One region of the Streptomyces sp. NPDC087859 genome, then DNA from elsewhere that is predicted to be linked to it. Evidence: riboswitches for the same ligand, from Rfam matches in the RefSeq annotation. Region 1 holds a riboswitch; each other region holds the start of a gene.
What was found. Region 1 has a riboswitch for cyclic di-AMP ahead of ACIOHP_RS03325 (transglycosylase SLT domain-containing protein). Riboswitches for the same ligand answer to the same signal wherever they lie in the genome.
Positions count from the first base shown of each region.

Region 2: another riboswitch for cyclic di-AMP. It lies ahead of ACIOHP_RS39420 (C40 family peptidase); the one in region 1 lies ahead of ACIOHP_RS03325 (transglycosylase SLT domain-containing protein).
Region 3: another riboswitch for cyclic di-AMP. It lies ahead of ACIOHP_RS02320 (NlpC/P60 family protein); the one in region 1 lies ahead of ACIOHP_RS03325 (transglycosylase SLT domain-containing protein).
Region 4: another riboswitch for cyclic di-AMP. It lies ahead of ACIOHP_RS03945 (M23 family metallopeptidase); the one in region 1 lies ahead of ACIOHP_RS03325 (transglycosylase SLT domain-containing protein).

Region 1 is NZ_JBIUUU010000001.1:702,785-704,977, reverse strand. Features, by position in the region: gene ACIOHP_RS03330 (HAD family hydrolase) at 96-908, shown strand; gene ACIOHP_RS03325 (transglycosylase SLT domain-containing protein) at 920-1,402, opposite strand; cyclic di-AMP (ydaO/yuaA leader) riboswitch at 1,404-1,564, opposite strand; gene ACIOHP_RS03320 (CocE/NonD family hydrolase) at 1,829-2,193, opposite strand, start outside.
Region 2 is NZ_JBIUUU010000020.1:172,613-174,805, forward strand. Features, by position in the region: gene ACIOHP_RS39410 (helix-turn-helix transcriptional regulator) at 1-63, opposite strand, end outside; gene ACIOHP_RS39415 (ATP-binding protein) at 276-734, shown strand; gene ACIOHP_RS39420 (C40 family peptidase) at 832-1,305, opposite strand; cyclic di-AMP (ydaO/yuaA leader) riboswitch at 1,309-1,520, opposite strand; gene ACIOHP_RS39425 (hypothetical protein) at 1,859-2,167, opposite strand; gene ACIOHP_RS39430 (ATP-dependent Clp protease proteolytic subunit) at 2,175-2,193, opposite strand, start outside.
Region 3 is NZ_JBIUUU010000001.1:498,826-501,018, forward strand. Features, by position in the region: gene pcrA (DNA helicase PcrA) at 1-781, opposite strand, end outside; cyclic di-AMP (ydaO/yuaA leader) riboswitch at 1,066-1,234, shown strand; gene ACIOHP_RS02320 (NlpC/P60 family protein) at 1,242-2,193, shown strand, end outside.
Region 4 is NZ_JBIUUU010000002.1:22,081-24,273, reverse strand. Features, by position in the region: gene ACIOHP_RS03950 (PP2C family protein-serine/threonine phosphatase) at 1-775, shown strand, start outside; cyclic di-AMP (ydaO/yuaA leader) riboswitch at 1,020-1,177, shown strand; gene ACIOHP_RS03945 (M23 family metallopeptidase) at 1,189-2,193, shown strand, end outside.

The sequences.
Region 1 (2,193 bases):
GCGCGTCGAACCGGAGCAGACGTCAACGGATGTGAAGGGTGCAGCCGTCCGGTTCGCGTCGAGTCGATGGGGGTTTCCATCCGTATTCTCTGATCATGGCCGCACCCACCGCATATTCACTCGTCGCCACTGACCTGGACGGAACCCTGCTCCGGGGCGACGACACGCTCTCCGACCGTTCGCTCGCCGCGCTCGCGCGGGTGGCGGAGGCCGGGGCCCGGCATCTGGTGGTGACCGGCCGGCCGGCCCCGAGAGTGCGGCCGCTCCTCGACGACCTGGGCAGCACGGGGCTCGCGGTGTGCGGGCAGGGCGCGCAGGTGTACGACGCCGGCGCGGACCGTCTGCTGTGGTCGGTGACCCTGGACCGGGAGTTGGCCGAGACCGCGCTCGGCAAGATCGAGGCGGAGGTCGGCCAGGTGTACGCCGCCGTCGACCAGGACGGCGTCGACGGTCTCACGCTCATCGAGCCGGGGTATCTGATGCCGCACCCCACCCTCCCCGCCGTACGGGTCGACCGCCGCGACGACCTGTGGTGTGCGCCCATCAGCAAGGTCCTGCTCCGCCATCCCGCCCTGTCCGACGACGAGTTGGCGGCGACGGCCCGCGGAGTCGTCGGTTCCCTCGCGACGGTGACGATGTCGGGCCCCGGCACCGTCGAACTCCAGCCATGCGGCATCACCAAGGCGACGGGCCTGGCCCTGGCCGCCGACCACCTCGGCCTCGGCCCTCAACACACCATCGCCTTCGGCGACATGCCCAACGACATCCCCATGTTCGACTGGGCGGCACATGGCGTCGCGATGGCCAACGCCCACCCCGAACTCAAGGCCGTGGCCGACGAGGTGACCCTGTCGAACGAGGACGACGGCATCGCCGTCGTCCTCGAAAGACTCTTCCGGCAGGCCTAGGCCCTGTCGGCCTAGTACGCGCCCCACACGTTGTCGATCGACCCGTACCGCTGCGCCGCGTAGTTGCAGGCCGCGGTGATGTTGGCGACCGGGTCGTAGGGGTCCCACGAGGTGCCGGAGACGTGGTACGCCTGGAAGGTGGGGTCGATGACCTGGAGCAGGCCCTTGGAGGGGGTGCCGGCGGCCGCGTTGGAGTCCCAGTTGTTGATGGCGTAGGGGTTGCCCGACGACTCGCGGATGATGTTGCGGTAGATGCTGTCGTACGACCCGGGGATGCCGTTCTGGGCCATGACCTGGAGCGACGCCTGGATCCAGCCGTCGAGCGTGTTGGTGTAGCCCAGCGAGGTCGCCGTGGTCACGGTCGGGGTGGCCGCGGAGGCGCTGGTCGCGCCGATGACCGGGAGCGCGAGGACGGCGATGCCGGTACCGGCGACGGCGAGCTTGCGGGCGAGGCGGGACGTTCTGGTGCGACGGTGCTGAGCGGCAGCAGGCATGACGGTTCCTCTCCGACGCCTGCGAGGTGAGCTGTCGGGTTCGGGCGGGAGATGCCCGGCCGGGCCGCCGTACGGCGACACGACTTCACCCCAAGCCGGTCCGTTATGTCCGGCGACTTACCTGGTTCCCCCGCTCCTGCCGTGAGTTCTCGTAGGTGAGCGGTCTCCGGGCGGCGGCAGGATTCGGCGTTCCGCCCGGCCGGGAACGTATGCGAGAGCACATGTCCGGAACAAGTACCGGATTCACACAACGAGCCCATTGACCTCGGTCTGAGGCGTATGGGGTGCTTGATCCTTTGCGACCGCCAATCACCAACTGGCGTTCGTGCATGGCGGATCGGCGGACGTGATCTCACAGCCCGCCCACAGAATGAAGTGACTCAAGTCACTGAAGATGAAATCCGGCCGCAAATCGGGCAATTAACCTCAACCGGCTGTTCTCGGAATCCGCTTCTCCCACGTCCGGTGGAACACCACCTCGCCGCCCTCCGTGCAGACCACCTCGTTGGCGGCCAGGAAGAACTCCGCCCCGGCACAGCTGATCTCCGAGCGCGTACGGACCGTCGTGTCCCACGCGAGCTCCGGCCGGTGCAGCCGGATCGACCAGTCCGAGCGGGTGCGTGCCGACAGCGGGTCCGTTTCGTCGATCGTGTACGTCTCCAGCGCGTCCTCGGTGAACTCCAGACCGTCCGGGTACACGCGCGTGCCGCCGTACCGGGGGTCGACCTCCAGACGCCACTCACCCTTGGCGACATCGCGTACGACCAGTCGCTCGGGGCGCGGTTCGTCCA
Region 2 (2,193 bases), on a different contig from region 1:
GGTGCGCAACGCACGCAGTTCGGCGCCCAGTTTCCGGCGGCGTACCGCGGGACCGTGCTGCATGGGCTACTCCTTACTCCTTCCGGGCCACCCAAATACGGTCTTCCGTCGGAGAGTTCACCGCTTCGAGCGACAGATATATGCATATCTTGGTGGATCGGCACCGTGACCGGCCGCGTAATGGCAGTCTGGCGATGAAGCACCAGTCCGGGACCGTACTCGAACCATCCGCTCCGTGTCGGACCGCGGTCCCGTGGGAAAGGGACGACGTCGCCATGGCAGACCATCTGGAAGCATCCGTCACTCTGCCGAGCGATCCCGCCTCGGTCGCCACGGCCCGCACCTATGTCATCGGCACCCTGGCGGAATGGGGCCTGCCGGCGACCACCGAGGCAGCCGAGACGATCCGGCTCATCGTCTCCGAACTCGCCACCAACGCCGTACAGCACACCTTCGGGCAGTCACCCACCTTCACGGTGGACATCCGGCTCGACCGCGACGAACAACTGCGCATCGGGGTCACCGACAGTCATCCGCGGTTCCCGAAGCGGCTGCCGGCCGCCGTCCAGCAGGACAACGGCCGTGGCATGGTCATCATCCGCTGGCTGACCGCGGAGTGCGGCGGCAAGCTGAGAGTCCGGCCCACCCGGGAGGGCGGCAAGACCGTCTCCATCGAACTCCCGTGGACGGTACCGGCCGAGCCGGTCTCCGCGGCGGGGCAGCAGGAACCGTAGAGAGGCGCCTCCGGAAGTCGGAGGCGCCTCTCAAGGCGTCACGGCGGCCCCGCGAGGGTGACGGCAGGTCAGGTCGCCATCACCCCCACGGGACGGGTCACTTGACCCGGCCGTACCAGACGCTCTTGGTCCAGATCTTCTGCAGCTTCACGACCTCCCCGCTCTTCGGGGAGTGCCAGATCTTCCCTTTCCCGGCATAGATGCCGACGTGGTACACGCTGGAGCCGGAGTGGAAGAACACGAGGTCTCCGGCCTTGCGGTTCCCCACGGAGATGTGGCGGGTCTTGTTGTACTGCTGGGCCGCCGTACGAGGCAGGCTTTTGCCCGCCTTCTTGAATGAGTAGAGCGTGAGCCCGGAGCAGTCGAACCGGTGCGGCCCCGCGGCGCCCCACTTGTACGGGGAGCCCTTCTTGGAGGCAGCGACCTGGAGTGCCTTCGTCGCTGGTGTCGCGGCCTCGGCGTCGGATGCGACGCCCGGGACCACGAGGGAGCCGCCCACGGCGGCGATGGTGAGAGCCGAGGCCGTACCGGCCCGGGCCATGAGCGACGGGACACGATTGAGCGCAGACATGCGCAACCCTTCGTCAGCCGCCTGTGAAGGATGACCTGTCGGATTCGGGCTGGCGAAGTTGCCCGGCCGCATACTGCGGCTTCACCCCAAGGGCTGCTCGGATCGGCTGTTGAAGGCCGATCCGGCGACCCGTCGTGCCTGGGTCCTCCACTCCTGCCGATCCACTCCTGTCGACCGGTCATCCGGGCGGCGGCAGGACTCGGCGTCCGCCCGGATCGCCCCGCCGCTGCGGCGGGGTCTTGTCGTCAGACAGGGATCTTCACGTACTCCACGCCGAAAAACCCAATGGAATCGGGGATTTGTGGCGTTACTCACCACTCACCCGTTCGGGTGGACACTCGTCTGTTCGAGGGAACGTCGACAGGGTCAAGGACCCCCGGACCAGCGACGGAGGTACTCATTCCGGAGTCGGGCTACGCGCGTTGCGCAACCTTTGCGGCCCTGTCAAAGGAGAGGTGTCTACTCCAAACGGGGGTACGTCGTTTGGTCCGTTTGAAGGCCGGCCCGGACGCGCCGCCACGCGGTCGGGCGCGCCGGACCGGCTGCCGTCACGTCAACTGTCGGAGTGCGGCGGCACCGTGACCCGGGCTGTGCGCCGCTCGCCGTCGAGCACCCGCAGCGCACGCGCCAGGGTCATGGCGTGCACTTCGGTCTCGCCGCGCCGATGCATGGTCGCCAGCGCGTCGCGCAGCTCGGCGGCCTTCGTCACCAGCGCCTGGGCGGCCCGCAGCCCGCGGTAGGTGTCATCGTGGCGCGCCGGGTTGATACGGCCGAGCAGGTCGACCACCTCGAGATAACGGTCGATCAACTCGCCCTCGGCGCGCGTCAGGGCGGGCAGCGGAGGAAGTTCCGGCGGCAGCATCGCCCGCTCACCGGGCGCCGGGCGCG
Region 3 (2,193 bases), 200 kb from region 1:
CCGTGGTCATGATCAGGTCGTCGAAGTCGAGCGCGTTGGCCTCCCGCAGCCGCGCCTGGTACATGGCGTAGGCCTGGGCGAGGGTCTTCTCGAAGCCGTCGGTGGCCTGGGCGGCGAAGTCCTCCTCGTCGATCAGCTCGTTCTTGAGGTTGCTGATCTTGGCGCTGAAGGACTTGGGCGGGAAGCGCTTGGGGTCGAGGTCGAGGTCACGGCAGACCAGGGCCATCAGACGCTTGGAGTCGGCCGCGTCGTAGATCGAGAACGACGACGTGAAGCCGAGCTTCTTGGATTCCCTCCGCAGGATCCGCACGCACGCGCTGTGGAACGTCATCACCCACATCGCGTTGGCGCGCGGGCCGACGAGCTGCTCGACGCGCTCCTTCATCTCGCCCGCGGCCTTGTTGGTGAAGGTGATCGCGAGGATCTGGCCCGGGTGGACATTCCGCTCGGCCAGCAGGTAGGCGATGCGGTGGGTGAGCACCCGCGTCTTGCCGGAGCCGGCGCCGGCCACGATGAGCAGCGGGGTGTCGGAGTGCACGACGGCCGCGCGCTGGTTCTCGTTGAGTCCGTCGATGAGCGCGGCCGCGTCCAGCACGGGGCGCGGGGCGCCGTCGCGGTAGTACGCGTCCCGGTCCGGCGGCACGTCGAACCTGCCGCCGAACAGGTCGTCCGGAACGGGTTCCGGTACGTGCTCGTCCTCGGGCGGTGGCGGGGGCTCCTCCTCGCGGCCCTTAGAGGCTTGGAGGTCCGCCAGGAAGCTGTCGTCAAAGAGGCTGCTCATCGCTCTCCGAGTCTAGGGCTCCCCACTGACACCCCGCCGCCGCCCCGAGAACATGGGCCGACCTCATCACCCTCCATCACCGTCCCGACACGTTCCGCGACGGATCGACCGCAATGCGCACAAGTCATTGCAGATCACTCCGTATGTACCACCGCGAGCAACGTCCTGACCTAAGGTCACGAAAATGTATCGGGCCTATCGGACATCAACCTTCACAGGGGCCACACCCGTTGGCTACCGTGCCGGAAGGCCGTACGACCCCCACCGGCGAACGTCGCCGGGCCGCGCGGCCTCCGCCGAATCCGGAGCGCCGCCGCGCACCCGGAACCGGGGACCCACCGAACTTGGGGTGAATCGGCCGACTCCCGCACCGGGAACAGCCGTAGGGCAACCCTTCCGAACCACCCGCCCGAACCCGACAGCTAACTCGGTAGGCGGAGTATGGAAGGAGTCGCCGACCTTGGCGTCGCACCGCAAGCCGCCTCCCCCGGGTACGCGCGTAGCCGGCATACGCACACCCGCTCTCGCCACGGCCGCCCTCACCTCCGTGGCCCTGCTCTCCCAGACGGCCACCGCCGCGCCCTCGACCGATGACAAGCCGAGCATCGAGGAAGTCGAGAAGAAGGTCGACGACCTCTACCGCCAGGCGGAGTCGGCGACCGAGAAGTACAACTCGGCCAAGGAGAAGACCTCCAAGCAGCGCAAGGAGGTCGACACCCTCCTCGACGACGTCGCCCAGCGCACCCAGAAGCTCAACGAGGCCCGCGAGGAGCTCGGTTCCTTCGCCGCGGCCCAGTACCGCACCGGCGCCTCCGCGCCCGACACCGCGACCTTCCTGCTCGCGGACTCCCCGCAGGACTACTTCGACCAGACGCAGCTGATGGGCCGTATGACGTCCCGTCAGAAGGACGCGGTCGACGACTACGTCACCGAGCAGTCCGCGACGATGAAGAAGCGCCAGGAGGCCACCGACAGCCTCGAGACGCTCTCCGACGCGCAGGGCGACCTGAAGACCGCCAAGGCGACCGTTCAGCGGAAGCTGTCCGCCGCGCGCGAGCTGCTGTCGCAGCTGACCGCCGAGGAGAAGGCGCGCCTCGCGGCGATCGAGAAGAAGAAGCAGGAAGAGGCCGCCCGCAAGGCCGCCGAGCTGGCGAAGCAGCAGGCGGCCGAGCAGAAGGCGGCGGCGGAGGCCGCCGCGGCCGAGGAGTCGGCGGGCAGCTCCTCGTCGTCCACGGAGACCGCGGAGACCTCGGACTCCTCGTACGCCACGAAGGCCGAGAAGGCCCTCGCCTTCGCCCGCTCCCAGGTGGGCAAGCCGTACGTCTGGGGCGCCACCGGCCCCGACTCCTACGACTGCTCCGGCCTCACCCAGGCCGCCTGGAACGCCGCCGGAATCTCTCTCCCCCGCACCA
Region 4 (2,193 bases), on a different contig from region 1:
GGTCGTGCTCCGCGGCGACCAGCGGCTCGCCTCCCAGCGCCAGATCGCCGAGGCCGCCCAGCGGGCGGTGCTGCCCGAGCCCGACGACCGGATCGGCGGGTTCGACATCGCGGTGCGGTACGAGGCGGCGCAGAAGGACGCCTTCATCGGCGGGGACCTCTACGCGGTGCAGGACAGTCCGTACGGGGTGCGGCTGGTGGTGGGGGACGTGCGGGGGAAGGGCATGGGGGCGGTCGCCGCGGTCGCCGTCGTCATCGGGGCGTTCCGGGAGGCCGCCGAGCAGGAGCCGACGCTGGAGGCGGTCGCGCGGCGGCTGGAGCGGGCGCTGGCGCGCGAGGGCACGCGGCGCGAGGGGCTCGACGCCATCGAGGGGTTCACCACCGTCGTACTCGCCGAACTGCCGCACGGCGACGGGGTCGTACGGGTCCTCAACCGCGGCCATCCGCCGCCGTTGCTGCTGTGTCCCGACGGCACCGTGCGGGCGCTGCCCGCCGTCGAGCCCGCGTTGCCGCTGGGCATGGGCGAGTTGGGGAGCTGGCCCGACCGTGCGGAGGAGGCGGTTTTCCCGGGCGGGGCCACGCTGCTGCTGTACACCGACGGGCTGTCCGAGGCGCGGGACCGGTACGGGGAGTTCTACGATCCGGCGGCGCGGCTCGCGGGACGCGCATTCCGGGTCCCCGGGGCGCTGCTGTCCGCGCTCGCCGTGGAGGTGCGCCGGCACACGGGGGGCGGCATGACGGACGACATGGCGCTGCTCGCCGTACGACGGCCGTGACCCTTGGGGAGCTTTATCACGTGGGGTGACCGGGTGAGTGCCCTCCGCATAACAACTGACATACAGTCAATACCTGTGAGTTTACCGGAGCGCGGTCAACTCGCCCGTTTTTCACCGCTCATGGACCCGTACGTCCAGGGGAAAAAGGTTAATGATCAAGCGGAACAGCTTGGAATCCATGGTCCGGGTCTATTAACGTTCGATAACGCAGCGCGGTCGTCCCAGCCGTCACAAGAGACGGCTCCGTGCTCACGCGCTTAATCCCGCAAGGGAGCCGGGGAACCACCACCCTGGGGTGAATCGCGCGGATGCCACCGTGAACTCACGGCCGGTATACGCGCGTAGGAGACCTTCCTGCTCCGAACCCGTCAGCTAACCCGGTAGGCGAGAAGGAAGGAAAGGAGCACGCCCACGTGGCGTCAAACCGGCCTGCCCCCGAGGCCCCGTACGTGCCGAGCCAGCGCAGCACCACCGATGTCTTCGGCTACGGCAGCTACCACCACGACGAGGGTCCGCGGGAGGAATGGAATCCCACCGAGGAGTCCATCCGACCGGCACGTGGCAAGCATCGGGTCGCCAAGCAGCGCAGCGGGGGATTCGCCCGCAGCTCCACCGTCCTGGGCGTCGGTGTCATAGCCGCCGTCGGCGGGGCCGGCATGGCCAGCGCCAACACCGGCAAGCCGCCGGTCTCCATCTCGATGCCCGACCTTCCGTTCGTGTCCGGCGAGGAGGAGGCACCGCAGGGCTCGGCCACCGCGCTCAGCGACCTCGCCGCGGCCCCCACGGCCGCCGCCACGGCTGTCACGGACAAGACCCAGATCAGCGTCTCCGACTCCGGCGCCGGCGAGACGCTGCGCAACCGGATCATGGCGCAGGCCGAGAGCCAGCAGACGCAGGTCGAGAACAAGACGCAGCTCGCCACGCAGAGCGCCCTCGCCGACGAGGCCGCCAAGGCCGAGGCCGCCGCGCTGAAGAAGGCCGCGGACGACGCAGCCGAGGCGAAGAAGAAGGCGGAGGCGGAAGCCGAGAAGGCCGCCGAGGCCAAGCGGCTCGCCGAGCTGGCGAAGCAGTACACGCTGCCGACCTCCTCGTACACGATCACCTCGACCTTCGGGCAGGCCGGCTCCCTGTGGTCCTCCGGGTACCACACGGGCCTCGACTTCGCCGCTCCCACGGGCACGCTCATCAAGGCGATCCACAGCGGCACCATCACGCAGGCCGGCTGGGACGGGTCGTACGGCTACAAGACCGTCCTCACCCTCGACGACGGCACCGAGCTGTGGTTCGCCCACCAGTCGTCGATCAGTGTCAGCGTGGGCCAGAAGGTCAACACCGGTGATGTGATCGGGCGCGTGGGAGCGACCGGCAACGTCACGGGCGCGCATCTGCACCTCGAGGTCCACGCGGGCGGTGCGTCC